One region of the Mesorhizobium quangtriensis genome, then DNA from elsewhere that is predicted to be linked to it. Evidence: predicted binding sites of a transcription regulator. Region 1 holds the regulator's gene; the other holds the start of a gene.

Region 1 (7,930 bases):
CGACAAGATGCTGCGCGTCGAGGCGCCTGTCGACGCGATCGACATCGTCGGTACCGGCGGCGATGGTTCGCACAGCGTGAACATCTCGACGGCCTCGGCCTTCGTCATCGCGGCCGCCGGCGTGCCGGTGGCCAAGCACGGAAATCGCGGGCTATCGTCGCAGACGGGAGCGGCGGACGTGCTGACCGCGCTCGGCGTCAACATCGACCTGCCGCCTGAGGCCGTCGGCCGCTGCATCGCCGAGGCCGGCGTCGGCTTCATGTTTGCGCCCGCGCATCATCCGGCAATGCGCCATGTCGGCCCTACACGCGCCGAGCTTGGAACGCGCACCATCTTCAACCTGCTTGGGCCGCTCTCCAATCCCGCCGGCGTAAAGCGGCAGATGGTCGGCGTCTTCGCACCCGAATGGATCGTGCCGGTCGCCGAGACGCTCAAGGCGCTGGGCGCCGAACGCGCGTGGGTGGCGCATGGCGACGGCTATGACGAGATCACCACAACGGGCGAGACGCATGTGGCGGAGCTCGCAGACGGCCAGATCACCACATTCGTGCTGACGCCCGAGGCGGTCGGACTGAAGCGCTACCGAAAGGAAGAACTGCGTGGCGGCGATGCGGCGTTCAACGCCGCCGCCCTGCGCGGGCTGCTTGAGGGCGCGCCCGGCGCCTATCGCGACACCGTGCTGATGAACGCCGGCGCAGGGCTTGTCGTGGCAGGCAAGGCTGGCTCCATCGGGAACGGCGTGAATCTCGCCGCCGAAGCGATAGACTCAGGCAAGGCGGCAAAGGTTCTCGATCGGCTGGTCGACGTATCCAAGGGGTGAACTTGGTCGATATCCTGAATAAGATCGAGGCCTACAAGCGCGACGAGATCGCGGCCGCCAAGGCGCGGCTGTCGCTCGCCGAAGTCAAGGCGCGCGCGTTGAACGCAGATAAGCCGCGCGGTTTTCTTGCAGCGCTCGAAGCGAAGCGCAACAAGGGCGATTTCGCGCTGATCGCGGAAGTGAAGAAGGCGAGCCCCTCCAAGGGGCTGATCCGCGCCGATTTCGATCCGCCGACGCTCGCCCGCGCTTATGAACTCGGCGGCGCGGCCTGTCTGTCGGTGCTGACCGACACGCCTTCTTTTCAGGGTGCGCCGGAGTTCCTAACGGCGGCCCGCGCAGCGACGAAACTGCCGGCGCTGCGCAAGGACTTCATGTTTGAGCCGTATCAGGTCTACGAAGCGCGCGCCTGGGGTGCGGACGCGATCCTGATCATCATGGCGAGCCTCAACGATACGGACGCCAGGCTGCTGGAAGAGACTGCCACCGAGCTCGGCATGGACTCGCTGATCGAGGTCCACGACGAAGAGGAGACCGAGCGCGCGCTGAAGCTTTCTTCGCGGCTGATCGGCATCAACAACCGCAACCTGCGCACCTTCGAGACGTCGCTGGAGACTTCCGAGCGACTGGCGAAGCTGGTTCCATCCGACCGGCTTCTGGTCGGCGAGAGCGGGATCTTCACGCATGACGACTGCGTCCGACTCGAACGCGCCGGCATCGGCACGTTTCTGGTCGGCGAAAGCCTGATGCGGCAGGTCGATGTTACGGCAGCAACGAAAGCGCTGCTGAACGGCGCGCCGGCCGTACTACAGGCCTGAACATGGGCCGCCTCACCCACCTCGGCGAGGACGGCAAGGCCGACATGGTCGATGTCGGCTCGAAGGAAGAAACCGTACGTACGGCGATCGCCGAGGGCATGGTGACGATGCAGCCGGCAACGCTGAAGACGATCCTCGAAGGCAATGCAAAGAAGGGCGACGTGCTGGGAGCGGCGCGGATCGCCGGCATCATGGCGGCCAAGAAGACATCGGACCTGATCCCGCTCTGCCACCCGCTGATGCTTACCAAGGTGACGGTCGACATCGAGCCTGACGAGACGCTGCCGGGGCTGCGCGTGACGACGATGGCCCGCGTCACCGGCAAGACGGGAGTCGAGATGGAAGCGCTGACCGCGGCGACGGTCGCCTGCCTGACCATCTACGACATGGCCAAGGCTATCGATCGCGGCATGGTCATCTCCGGCATCAGGCTGGTCGAAAAGACAGGCGGCAAGTCGGGCGACTACAGGGCTTACGCATGAGCGGGCTGCTGCCCGTCGACCAAGCGCTGGCGCGTATCCTTGCAGGCGCTGGTCCGGGAGAAGCCGAAATCGTCCCTCTCGCCGAGGCGGCCGGTCGTGTTCTGGCAGGACCTATCCAAGCGCTGCGGACACAGCCGCCGTTCGACGCCTCGGCCATGGATGGATATGCCGTCCGCGCCAGCGACGTCGCTGACATCCCTGCCTGCCTGCAGCTTGTCGGCACGGCTGCGGCGGGCAAGCTTTTTCCGGGCGAGGTCGGCCCCGGGCAGGCAGTGCGGATTTTCACCGGTGCGCCCGTTCCCCACGGGGCCGATACGATCGCGATACAGGAGAATGTCAGGCCGCTCGACGGCGACACGATCGAGGTTCTCGAAACCGTCGCAGCGGGACGCCATATCCGCAAGCGCGGGCTTGATTTCACTGATGGGGAAACGCTGCTGGAAGCGGGGCGGACACTCGACCCAGCCGCGCTGTCGCTCGCCGCATCGGCAAACCATCCTGCCCTGCCGGTCGTCAGGAAGCCGCTCGTCGCGCTTATAGCGACCGGCGACGAACTTCTGCCCCCCGGCAGCGCCACCGGTCCCGACCAGATCATTGCCTCCAACGCCTACGGCGTCGCGGCAATCGCCCAGCAGGCCGGCGCACGCGTCCTCGACCTCGGCATAGCGCCGGACAGGATCGAGGCAATTTCGGACTTGGTGCGCAAGGCTCTCGAGGCTGACGCGGATGTCATCATCACGCTCGGCGGCGCGTCCGTAGGCGACCATGATCTGGTGCACACCGCGCTGAAGCAGATCGGCATGGAGCTCGGTTTCTGGAAGATCGCGATGCGGCCGGGCAAGCCTCTCATGTTCGGGCGCCTTGGCCACACCCGCTGCCTCGGGCTACCCGGAAACCCTGTCGCCAGCCTCGTCTGTTCTCAGCTTTTTTTGAGCCCGTTGCTGGCTCGGCTCGGCGGGCGGCATTACGAAGCGCCCTTCATCGACGCTGTGCTGGGCGGCACGATGGCAGCGAACGATCTGCGCCAGGACTATGTCCGGGCCACCGTGGAATTTCTGCCTGAACGAATCGTGGCGACGCCCTTTGCGATACAGGATTCGTCGATGCTGCGACTGCTGGCCGATGCCGGCGGGCTGATCGTGCGCGAGCCTTTCGCTCCGGAAGTGAAAGCGGGCGATCCTTGCCGCGTTCTGCTGTTACGCTGAACAAAACGTCAACGTATTCATTAAAATTTAAACAGTTGCGGAACACAACTGGAACAGATAGTGTTTGTTCTGGTTTTGTTTGACCTTGATTCCTCGGGGGAATGTCGATGCTGACCCGCAAGCAACATGAGCTCCTGCTCTTCATTCACGAGCGGCTGAAGGAGTCAGGCATTCCACCCTCCTTCGACGAAATGAAGGAAGCGCTCGACCTTGCCTCCAAGTCCGGCATCCACCGGCTGATCACGGCGCTGGAAGAGCGGGGCTTCATCCGCCGCCTGCCGAACCGGGCGCGGGCGCTGGAGGTCATCAGGCTTCCCGATTCCATCGCGCCGGGCCTCAATGCGGCGAAGAAGTTTTCGCCCAGCGTCATCCAGGGCAGCCTCGGGCGCAGCCAGCCGGAGCCGGCGCCGCGAAACCGGTCTGCAAGCAATGACGACGATGCCGGGTCCGTTGCCATCCCTGTGATGGGCCGTATCGCGGCCGGCGTTCCGATCGACGCGATCCAGCACAAGACGCACTCCATCGCCGTGCCGCCGGAAATGCTGTCGGGCGGCGAACACTATGCGCTGGAGGTCAAAGGCGATTCGATGATTGAGGCCGGTATCTTCGACGGCGACACGGTCATCATCAAGAATTCCTCGAGCGCCAATCCGGGTGAGATCGTGGTGGCGCTGGTCGATGACGAGGAAGCCACGTTGAAGCGGTTTCGCCGCAAGGGCGCTTCGATTGCTCTCGAAGCGGCCAACCCCGCTTATGAAACACGGATTTTCGGCCCCGACCGCGTGAAGGTGCAGGGCAAGCTGGTCGGGCTTATCCGCCGCTATTGAGGCGCGGCTTCTTCAGGCGAAATGGGCGTGGCTGTCGGCGTGCGATCGTCGGTGACCGGTTTGTTATCATCACCAGTCTTGGGTGTTGTGCCCGGCTGGTATGGCGGCAGGCCACGGGCGGCGCGCGAGAAGGCGCGCTGAGTGTGCCATGGCCGATACGGTTTTGCGATGGCATACTGGATTGTGGGCTTGCCCGAGCCTGAGAAGGTAACTGCGGCACTTCCGTAGCGTGCAAGATCACGGGACGTCACAACCAGCAGCTCCTTCCAGTTGCAGACATCCTTTGCCGACGCATCCTCAATGAGGATGAACGTGGCGGTGCTGCAGTGATCGGCGGCTGTCGCGGCATCGGGGACAAGCGCCACGACAGCACCGGACGGATGCCGGGCAAGGCAGACGCTCTCGGCGCATGAGAAGCCGGCGGTGACGGTGACGGTCCCGTCGCTTGCAACAGTTCCCTCGCCTTCCGTAGGCCGAACGATTTCCTGTGCCTGCATGGCACGTGACCAGTTGTCGATGGTGAACTGATTGGGGCGTGGGCGGTTGATGGCGATCTGGCCGGCGCCGAGGTCGAGGCCGACGAGCCGGGCGTCTTCCGAGACCAACAGGTCGGGTTGCCGGTCGAACAGCAGGAACAGGCTGGCGAGTGCGACCGGAATGGCGGCGACGCGCAGCCAGGTCGACGTGACGGTGGCGGCAAGCAAGGCTACCGTCAGCACGGCCACCGCCTCCGGCCTGATCATGCCGACCACATCGAGGGGCGATCGTTCCGCGAACCACTGCGCTATCGCGAGCATGACGGACAGTCCGAAACCCATGATCTGGAAAAATGGGCCGTCGAGGCCGAAGGGCATGGCGAGCGAGCCCAGCACCGCGAACGGCATGACTATCACCGAGACCACCGGCATCGCAGTCAGATTGGTGAACAGCCCCAGCGACGGCATCTGCTGAAAGTGCCACGCCGCGTAGATCGCCGTTGCGCCGCCCGCAACTATGGAGGTGACCGCAAGCCCCGCGATCGCGGCCAGCGAAAAGCGAGCCGCCCTGCGCAGCAGCGTACGCTCAGCTACGTGCGCCGACGGACGGTTGCTGCGCCAGTCCGCCCATGCGGCATAGGCGCCGACGAGTGCTGCTGTCGCGGCAAACGACATCTGGAAGCTCGGGCCGATCACCTCATGCGGCGAGACCACGATCACTATGATCGCTGAGATCACGAGATTGCGCAAAGTAAGCGCTGCGCGGTCGAAGAGGACCGCCACGAGCATGACCGCGAGCATGATGAAACTTCGCTGAGCGGCGACCTCCGCGCCGGACATGAACAGGTAGCCGGAAAGCCCGACAAGCGCGACGGTGGCGGCGTATTTCTTCACGGGATGGCGCGAGGAGAAGGAAGGAAACAGGGCGAACCCGGCGCGCATCAGGCCCATGATGGTACCGGCGACAAGCGCCATGTGCAGGCCCGAGATCGAGATGACGTGGTAGATGCCGCTGCGCCGCAGAGCCTCGTTTATCTCCTCCGGTATGCCGGCGCGGACGCCGACCACCAGTGCGGCCGCGATCTCGCCCTCCGGGCCTCCGATATGGCCGCTGATTCGCTCGGCAATAGAGAGGCGCAGCCGTTCGATTGAGGCACCAAACGTTGCAAGCGCAGGCATTGGACCGACGGCAGATGCGCGCTCTGGCCCGCGCAGGAAAAATCCGCTGGCGCCTATGCCGTCGAAATAGCTTTCCAGCGAGAAATCGTAACTTCCCGGCCGCACAGGGCCGGATGGCGGCATGAGGCGGACGAGGCCGACGACAGTCTCGCCAACCGTCACGTCGTCGGGGATGCGCCTCGCCGAGACGCGCACGCGCTCCGGCGCGTAGCGCAGGACGGGTCGCGCCGTGCCGACGACATCGATCGTCAAGCGGACACGGCCATTGGCCATGCGCTCGATCGCGGCCACGCGGCCGGTAAGCTGGGTCGTGATCTCGCCGCCAAGCATCTTGGTGCCGGCGCGCCATGTTTCCGCTTTTGCAAGCAGAACACCGACGAGGCACAGCAGAGCCGCCATGAACGCCATATGCAGCGCCGGCCGACTGCGTGACGCGAACGCCAAAAGCCCAAGACCGGCGGCTGCCGCAGCGAGCGGCAGAACAGCCGGTTCGTCCGCAAGCGAATAATAGGCCAGCGCACCGGCCGCCAGAAAGACCGGCGAGAACAGGAAGGCTATGCCGCGGTCGAGTTCGAGGGAGACGGCGCGCGATATCGCGCGACCGATGCTTTTTCGCGAAGGCAGCGCCGACACGGTTCGCTGGATCGCCGACAGCCTCTGGCCCATAGCCGGTGTGCGCGGCGGACCCTTTTCATCGCCGAGCGTTACGGCAACGCCAGCCACAGCGGAAACGACTGTTCTAGGCCCTGCCTCCGGAAGATTCGCCGGCTTTTCAAAGGGCGCGACTTCGGGAGCGAACATGGCGCGTTCGCCGACACTTTCGGGCGATCCCTCCTTTGCCATGCAGCCCCCACTGCGCCCGATACTTGCACGACGGGCGACCTATGCTACATGAACCCCGACTTTTATCCACCGGTCGCACGCCGGGCTATGCGAGCAGCCCCCCGGACCGCAGTTCGAGAAAAGAATGTCCAAAACCGTCGTCACCCGATTTGCCCCGTCTCCTACCGGTTATCTTCATATCGGCGGGGCGCGGACGGCCCTCTTCAACTGGCTTTATGCGCGCCACACCAAGGGCACGATGCTCCTGCGAATCGAGGACACGGATCGCGAGCGCTCCACGGAGGCGGCCACCACGGCCATCCTGGACGGGCTTTCCTGGCTGGGTCTGCATTGGGAAGGCGAGCCCATATCCCAGTTCGCGCGCGCGGAACGCCATCGCGAGGTGGCCGAGGAACTGGTGCGCAACGGCAAGGCTTATTACGCCTACGAGACCGCCGCCGAGCTCGACGCGATGCGCGAGAAGGCACGCGCCGAGGGCCGGCCGCCGCGCTATGACGGGCGCTGGCGCGACGCCGACGTTTCGGAAGCGCCGGCCGGCGTGAAGCCGGTCGTGCGCATCAAGGCACCGCGCGAAGGCGAGACCATCGTGCGCGACCGCGTGCAGGGGGACGTGAAGTTCCCCAACAAGGATCTGGACGATTTCATCATCCTGCGTTCGGACGGCGTACCGACTTACATGCATGCCGTGGTGGTGGACGATCACGACATGGGCGTGACCCATATCATCCGCGGCGACGATCATCTGACCAACGCGGCGCGCCAGCAGGTCATCTACGACGCCATGGGCTGGGACATTCCGGTCATGGCGCACATTCCGCTCATCCACGGGGCGGATGGGGCAAAACTGTCGAAGCGGCACGGCGCGCTCGGCGTCGATGCCTACAGGGCGATGGGCTACCTTCCCTCGGCGTTGCGCAACTATCTCGTGCGGCTCGGCTGGAGCCATGGCGACGACGAAGTCATGAGCCTGGATGACATGATCCGCTGGTTCGAGATCGAGGATGTCAACAAGGGTGCCGCACGGTTCGACTTCGCCAAGCTCGAGGCGCTCAACGGCGTGCACATGCGCCAGACGGACGATGCCGAGTTGCTCGACATCCTGATCCGCACCCTGCCCTATCTGGAGAACGGCAAGACGATTGCAGACAAGCTCGACGAGCGGACCCGCGCACAGCTTCTGGCCGCCATGCCCGGCCTCAAGGAACGCGCCAAGACGCTGGTGGAACTGGCTGATGGCGCAGCTTTCCTGTTTGCCGAGCGGCCGCTCGCAATCGACGAGAAGG
Region 2 (7,930 bases), on a different contig from region 1:
GCTGGCCGCGGTCGCCCTGATGGAGGCGCGCAACGATCCGTTCGCGCCCGCAACAATGACGCTGATGGGCGGCCCGGTCGACACCAGGCGCAATCCCACCGCGGTCAATATCCTCGCCAAGCAGAAGGGGCTGGGCTGGTTCCGCGACAACGTCATCATGCAGGTGCCGTGGCCGGAGCCGGGTTTCGGCCGGGATGTCTATCCGGGCTTCCTGCAGCTTTCGGGCTTCATGGGCATGAACCTCGATCGCCACATAACGGCGCACAAGGATTTCTTCCTGCACCTGATCAAGAATGACGGCGACAGCGCGGAAAAGCACCGGGACTTCTACGACGAATATCTCGCCGTCATGGACCTGACCGCCGAATTCTACCTGCAGACGGTCGAGACCGTCTTCATCCGCCATGCGCTCCCCAAGGGTGAGATGACGCATCGTGGCACACCGTTGGATCCGAAGGCGATCCGCAACGTCGCGCTGCTGACGATCGAGGGCGAGAACGACGACATTTCCGGCTTGGGCCAGACGCAGGCCGCTCACGATCTCTGCGCCAACATCCCCGACGACATGCGCGTCCACTACATGCAGCCGGCGGTGGGCCACTACGGCGTCTTCAACGGTTCACGGTTCCGTGCCGAGATCGCGCCGCGCATCGTCGATTTCATCTCGAGCTACGGCCGCAAGCAGCCCACTCCGGCAGGCAAACCTCGCAAGACCGCCCGCATTTAAAGGGCGTGCGCCCCTTTTGTTGCAAATCCGCCGCAATCCAGTCTGCGCTGGTAACCATCACGGCAATCTTATGGCGGCTTGAATTGACACATCGCGACCACCGCCCTTAACCTTTCGTTAAGCAAAGGGAAGGGGCGGGGCCGGGGTTCAATGGCGTCCTTGAGGAGAGTTACAGGGATTCGTGTGCTGATCGCGGCAGGCTGCGCGATTGTCGCCGGCGCTGCAACGCTCTCCCAGTCCGCCGCCCAGCCCATGATGACCGGTGGCCTGACCTCGCAGCCGATCGGTCACTACGAATTCTGCAAGGCCAATCCCGCCGAATGCTCGATCCGCCTGCGCGATAACGGGCCGGAGCAGATGAGCGGCAAGCTGTGGAAGCTGCTGGCCGCGGTCAACGCGACGGTCAATGCCGCCGTCAAGCCGATGAACGACATCGACATCTACGGCAAGGACGAGGTCTGGGCCTACCCGGACAACGGCGTCGGCGACTGTGAGGACTATGTCCTCGAGAAGCGCCGCGAACTCGCGAGACAGGGCCTTTCGCTGTCGAACCTGCTGATCACGGTCGTGCGCAAGCCAGACGGCGAAGGCCATGCGGTCCTGACAGTACGCACCGGGAACGGCGACTTCGTTCTGGACAACCTGACTGACGCGGTCCTGCAGTGGGACCAGACCGGCTATCGCTTCCTGAAGCGTCAGGCCAGCAACCATACCGGCCGCTGGGTCAGCATCCGCGAAGCCCAGCCCGCAGCGCCGCTGGTCGGCTCGGTCAGCCAGTAACTTATTCTCCAGGACGAACCCGTCACATCGCGCGACCGTCGCGCAAAGCACGTCGGGTCGATCCAGACTGGCTTCTCCTCTGGCGCTCATTCCTGTCTTGGCTATTCGCCTTGCCGGACCGGCAGCGCGATTTTCGTGCCACCTCGACCTACGCCGCCTGCGCCATGCGCTCCGCGCTCATGCGGTAAGAGATAGCCTCGGCCAGATGAATCCGTCCGACACCATCGCTGCCGTCGAGGTCGGCCAGTGTGCGGGCGACGCGCAGCACCCGGTGATAGGCGCGCGCGGAGAAGCCCAGCTTCTCGCTGGCGTCGTGCAGCAGCGCCAGCCCCGCCGCATCGGGAGCCGCGATCTCCTCGATCAGTGAGGTCGGGCAATGCGCATTGGTCGACGCCGCCACGCCGAGTGCGGCGAACCTCTCGTGCTGCACCTGTCGCGCGGCCAGAACCCGGGCAGCGACTGCCGCGCTCGATTCCGAGCGGCCCGGCCTGATCAGGTCGCCAGCCGAAACCGCCGGAACCTCGATTCGCAGGTCAATACGGTCGAGCAGCGGGCCTGAGACCCGCGCCTGATAGTCGGACTGGCAGCGCGGCCCACGCGCGCAGCGGTAACCCGGCTCCCCCGCCATCCCGCACTTGCAGGGGTTCATCGCGGCAACAAGCTGGATGCGGGCCGGATAGGCGACGCGGTGGTTGGCACGCGCGATGACGCATTCGCCCAATTCCAGCGGCTGCCGAAGCGCGTCGAGCGTCTGCGGCGAGAATTCGGGAAATTCGTCGAGGAAGAGGACGCCATTGTGCGCCAGCGACATCTCGCCCGGCCGCACGCGCAGGCCACCGCCGACCATAGCCGCCATCGAGGCCGAGTGGTGCGGCGCGCGGAACGGACGGCGGTCGGTCAGTTTGCCGCCCGCAAGTTCGCCCGCCATCGACGCGATCATCGAGACCTCAAGCAGTTCCTTCGGCTGCAGGCGCGGCAGTATAGACGGCAGCCGTTGCGCCAGCATCGACTTGCCTGAACCGGGAGGCCCGATCATCAGGAGGTTGTGACCGCCAGCGGCTGCCACTTCGAGCGCCCGGCGCGCGCTTTCCTGTCCCTTGATGTCGGCGAGGTCAGGCAGGTCGCCGGCCGGCGCATGGACGCTCGCCTCGGGTCGCGACAGCACCTGAGTGCCGCGGAAATGGTTGGCGACGGCGATCAGGCTGCGCGGCGCGAGGATGTCCATCTCAGCACCGGCCCAGGCGGCTTCCGAACCACAGCCATGCGGGCAGATCAGCCCCTTGCCTTCGGCGTTGGCGCCGATCGCCGCAGGAAGCGCGCCGGCCACCGCGGCGATCGTGCCGTCAAGCGACAATTCACCCAGCACGACGTAGCCGCCAAGCGCATCGCCAGGAACAGCGCCCAGCGCCGCCATCAGTCCCAGCGCGATCGGCAGATCATAGTGGCTGCCCTCCTTGGGCAGGTCGGCAGGCGCCAGATTGACAGTCACCTTCTTCGCCGGCATGGACAGGCCCGAAGCGTGCAGCGCGGCCTGAACCCTCTCGCGACTTTCGGCCACTGCCTTGTCCGGCAGGCCGACGATGTGCATCCCTGTCTTGCCGGGCGCAATCATGACCTGGACATCGACCGGCACGGCCTCGATGCCCTGGAACGCAACCGTGCGCACGCGCGATACCATGCCCCGCCCCTCCGGAACGGCCGGCTGCCTTACACCCGGCAGCACAACCGCGTCAGATTTCCCTTTACGTCAGGACAGCACGGTTTTCAGGATAAAGCAAGAACAAGAAGGGAACAAACGCGCGAAAAATATCACCGCCGATTGAGGCAGGTTGCATCGCGTGAACAAAGGCGCACCGCTTGGAGAACGCCCGTCGGAGTGCCTCAGGATGCGCTTCGCTTGGCCTCTACGGCATCCCAGAACAAGGCCGCGATGTCAGCCCCGCCGAACCGCTTGACCTCGCGCACGCCGGTCGGCGAGGTCACGTTGATCTCGGTGAGATAGTCGCCGATCACGTCGATGCCGACGAGGATGAAGCCGCGCTCCTTCAGGGAGGGGCCGATGCGCGCGCAGATCTCGCTTTCGCGCTCGGTCAGTTCGGTCGCTTCGGCGCGCCCGCCGACATGCATATTTGAGCGCGAATCGTGCTCGGCCGGCACGCGGTTGATGGCGCCGACCGGCTTGCCGTCGATCAGGATGATACGCTTGTCGCCCTTGCGCACGTCCTTAAGGTAGCGCTGAACGATGTAGGGTTCGCGGAACATCTGGCCGAACATCTCAAGCAGCGAAGCGAGGTTGCGGTCGGCATCCTGCAGGTGGAAGACGCCCGCGCCGCCATTGCCGTAGAGCGGCTTGACGATGATATCGCCGTGCTCCCTGCGGAATGCATCGACCTCGCGGCTGTCCTTGGTGATCAGCGTGTCCGGCATCAGGTCGGGAAATTCGGTGACGAATATCTTCTCCGGACTGTTGCGAACCCAAGCCGGGTCGTTGACCACCAGCGTCTTCGGATGAATGCGCTCCAAAAGATGCGTCGTCGTGATGTAGTTCATGTCGAAGGGCGGATCCTGCCGCAGCAGGACGACATCCATTTCGGAAAGGTCCGTGCGCACCGGTTCGCCCAGGGTGAAGTGGTCGCCCTTCACGTCTCGCAATTGCATTTCCTCGATCCGCGCGAAAACCTTGCCGCCGAGCATCGAGAGCCTGTCGGGCGTGTAGTGGAAGAGCCTGTGCCCGCGCCGCTGCGCTTCCAGCGACAGCGCGAAGCTGGTGTCCCCGGCGATCGACACGGTCGATATGTGGTCCATCTGGACGGCGACGTTCAGCGTCATGGGGTTCTCCGGGAGACGGTGTCTCAGGCGATATAAGCAAGCGCGTCGCCGCTGCCAATCGGGCAGATCAGGCAAGGGTTGGCGCAGGATTGCGTGTCAGCGGTCGAAGACGAGCCGGGAATAGCCAAGATAGGACAGCGCCATCGCCGCGCCCGATGCGATAACGAGCGCGACAAGCGGCGGCATCGCGGGCATGGCGAGCAGCAGCCCGCTATAGAGGAAATAGTTGAACAGGCTGACGGCGATGGCGACGCCGCCGTAGCGCGTCCCTTCCTGCAGCACCCCGCGCGACGAGGACTGGAAGGTGAGCGTACGGTTGCACAGCCATGTGACCGTCATAGCGGCGCCGACGGAGACGATTCTTGCGCCGAACGGCCCGATCGGCGTCACGGCAAGCAGCAGAGCCAGGACGGCGGCGTCGGTGAGGAAGCCGAGGCCGCCGACAAGCGAGAAGCGAAGGATGCGGCTCATGCCGCGCGCGACGAACCGCGCTTGGTCGCCGGTTTCGGCATTTCAGCCACCTCGCGCTTGGCGCGACGCGCCGGAATGCTGAGGTAGAAGATGCGTTTCTGCTCGGCGCGGCCGCGCGAAACCGAATCGAGGATCACGCCGGTGACAAGCATCATCGCCGCGAACATCAAAAGGCCGAGCGAAAGCACCCAGGTCGGCATGCGCGGCACGAGGCCGGTCGCGGCATATTCCACCAGGATCGGCGTCATCAGCACCAGGCCGGCGACGGCGAACACCGTGGCAATCATGCCGAAGAAACGCATGGGCTGCGTTTCCTTGGCCAGCATCGCGAACATCCAGAGGATTTTCGCGCCGTCCTTGTATGTGGAAAGCTTCGATGACGATCCCTCGGGCCGGCGGCCGTAGTCCAGCGCGATCTCGCTGACCGGCAGCTTGAGCTGCGAGGCGTGGACCGACATTTCCGTCTCGATCTCGAAGCCGCCGGAAACGGCTGGGAAGCTCTTGACGAAGCGGCGCGTGAACGCGCGGTAGCCGGAGAAGATGTCTGTGAAATCGCGGCCGAACAGGCGCTTGTAGAGCCCGTTGAAAAGCCGGTTGCCGAAGGCATGGCCGGCGCGCCCGGCGTCGTCGGTAACGCCGCGGCGGGTTCCCACCACCATGTCGCAATGGCCGGTCAGCAACGTGTTGATCAGTTGCGGCGCGTCTTCCGGCGCATAGGTGCCGTCGCCATCAACCATGACATAGATGTCGGCCTCGATGTCGGCGAACATGCGCCTGACCACGTTGCCCTTGCCCTGCCGGGGCTCACGGATGACGATCGCGCCGCTGGCGCGCGCCTTCAGCGCGGTCAGGTCGCTGGAGTTGTTGTCGTAGACATAGACGGAGGCTGCCGGCAGCGTCGCGCGGAAGCGCGAGACGACGTCGCCGATCGTCTTCTCCTCGTTGTAGCAAGGGATGAGGATCGCGATCGCGAAATCCTCGAGATTGCCCTCTCGCATCTGTTTCTCCCCGTCGCCTCGTTGGCGCCAGCTTTATCCGGCAACCTTTCTCCTGGCCGCTCTTGTTCTGTCAGTCGCCGACGAACCGCGCGCTTTACTATTTATTGAAGCCGTTAAGGCTAGGTTTAGGTTCGTCCGAAACTGCGGATCTCTTTCCGGGACATCGAGATGGCGAGCGAAACGACGATGGCGGGGCCTGACATCGGCCGGGAGCCTTTCTGGCGCAGCGATGCGGCCAAGGCCGTCGCCGCCATGCTGATCGTTGCCGCCATATCGTCGGTGGGCGGCTTCGGCCGTATGACAGGCACCAGCGACAACGACAGCCTGCTCCGGCTGGTCCAGGTTCGCGATCTTATCGCAGGCCAGGGCTGGTTCGATCTCCACCAGTATCGCATGGGCCTCGAAGGCGCGCTGCCGATGCACTGGTCGCGACTGGTCGATGCGCCCATCGCCGCGATCATCCTGTCGGTGACCGCGCTGACCGGCTCGCAGAGCACCGGCGAGATCGTGGCCATGATCGCATGGCCGTTCATGCTCTATGCCGTCGCGCTCTACCTCCTGCTGCGCATCGGCCGCCTCATGGCTGGCGAAGAGGCGATCTTCCCGCTTGCCGTCATTGGTGCGGTTACGCTCTACCAGATCGGCATTTTCGTGCCCGGCGCGCTCGACCATCACAACGTCCAGCTCGTACTGATGCTGGCCATGGTGTTCTTCCTGCTTCGAGCCGCTCCGGACAATCTTTCTGCATGGCCGGCGGGCGCAACGGCAGTCCTGATGCTGGCCGTCGGCATGGAGACGGCGCCCTATGTTGCCGCGGGCGGGCTCTTCGTCGTCGGCTGGTATCTGGTTGGCGGCCGGGCCGCGCGCGGCATCGCGGCAGGCTTCGGGGCTGCTTTCGCGCTGACTTCCGGCGCGGTCTTCATCGCCACCGTGCCGCCATCAACCTGGGGGGCCGCCTATTGCGACGCCTTTTCCGTCGCCCAGTTCGCGGTCGGCGCGGTCGGCGGGGCCGGGCTGGCGGCGATCGCCCTGTCGCGGATGCTGAGCGAGACGTTGGCGCGCCGCGCCCTGTCGCTGGCCGCGCTCGGCGCGGTCACGGCAGCGCTTTTGCTCGTCTACTTCCCGCAATGCCTGAGGGACCCCTACGCCGACCTTGCGCCGATGCTGCAAACCTACTGGCTCTCGGCGGTGGCCGAGGCGCAGCCGCTCTGGAAGGTTGTCGAACACAGCCCTGGAGACCTCGCCGGCTACTACGCCACCACCCTGATCGGGCTTCTGGTTCTCGGACTGCGCATGCGCCGGACCGGGCTACGCCGCGAGGACATTCTGATCGCCTTCGTGCTGCTCGTGGCGCTGCTGGTCAGCGTCTGGCAGGTGCGGGGAACGCGCTTTTCCGCGCCGCTTGCCTGTGTGCCGCTGGCGATATGGGTCGCAGGATTGCGGCAGCAGGCCATGGCGTTTCCAGGCACCGCTGCGTCGCTGAAGCTTGTCGGCGCCTGGCTGGTTTCCCTCAACATGGTCTGGGCGCAGACGGCGCAGGCCATGCCGCTTTTCAAGCCATCCGAAACCGCCGGCGAACAGGTCACAAAGGAAATCTGCGACAAGGATGTCGACTTCGACCGTCTCGCCGGGTTGCCTGCCGACACTGTCCTAACCATCTCCAATCTCGGCGCGCCGGTGCTTCGCTTCACGCAACATCGCGTGCTGGCGGGCCCTTACCATCGCAACATTGCCGGTAACGTGCTGGTGCTCGAGACGCTTATGGGGCCTTCTGAGACAGGTCTCTTGAAAGCACGAGAGTCCGGTGTCGGGCTGGTCACTCTCTGTCGCGGCAATGCGGAGACGGGCTTCCTGTCGAAGCGCGCGCCCGACGGGCTGCTGGCCGCGCTTGCTGCGGGCAAGGTTCCGGACTGGCTGGAGATAGTGCCGGAGAGCGCAGGGGAGCCTCTGGAACTCTACCGTGTCCTGCCGCCGAAGCCCTGAATCGCCGATCGGATTTCGGGCGGTTTAGCGAATATCTTTCAAGAGTTTAGGGTGCATCGATACGTTTCCTAAACGCTTTGCTGGCAGATTGCGGGCAATCTATTGGCAGAGTGGCGTCCGGAAATTCAATGCAGACCGTGTT

The links. Region 1 encodes LexA, which represses DNA repair genes until DNA is damaged. Its sites were predicted from a motif close to TGTTCNNNNTGTGTTCNG; they were not measured.
Region 2: the regulator LexA is predicted to act here: its motif matches at 3,284-3,301, upstream of ABMA32_RS01410 (YifB family Mg chelatase-like AAA ATPase).

What each region holds. Positions count from the first base shown of each region.
Region 1 covers NZ_JBEBMF010000003.1:465,863-473,792, reverse strand. Annotated here, with positions in the region: gene trpD (anthranilate phosphoribosyltransferase) at 1-820, shown strand, start outside; gene trpC (indole-3-glycerol phosphate synthase TrpC) at 823-1,635, shown strand; gene moaC (cyclic pyranopterin monophosphate synthase MoaC) at 1,638-2,117, shown strand; gene ABMA32_RS18075 (molybdopterin molybdotransferase MoeA) at 2,114-3,322, shown strand; gene lexA (transcriptional repressor LexA) at 3,430-4,149, shown strand; gene ABMA32_RS18065 (ComEC/Rec2 family competence protein) at 4,143-6,647, opposite strand; gene gltX (glutamate--tRNA ligase) at 6,772-7,930, shown strand, end outside.
Region 2 covers NZ_JBEBMF010000001.1:271,070-278,999, reverse strand. Annotated here, with positions in the region: gene ABMA32_RS01420 (polyhydroxyalkanoate depolymerase) at 1-727, shown strand, start outside; gene ABMA32_RS01415 (transglutaminase-like cysteine peptidase) at 878-1,507, shown strand; gene ABMA32_RS01410 (YifB family Mg chelatase-like AAA ATPase) at 1,656-3,185, opposite strand; gene gshB (glutathione synthase) at 3,389-4,336, opposite strand; gene ABMA32_RS01400 (GtrA family protein) at 4,433-4,807, opposite strand; gene ABMA32_RS01395 (glycosyltransferase) at 4,804-5,805, opposite strand; gene ABMA32_RS01390 (GtrA family protein) at 5,974-7,788, shown strand; gene ABMA32_RS01385 (putative bifunctional diguanylate cyclase/phosphodiesterase) at 7,917-7,930, shown strand, end outside.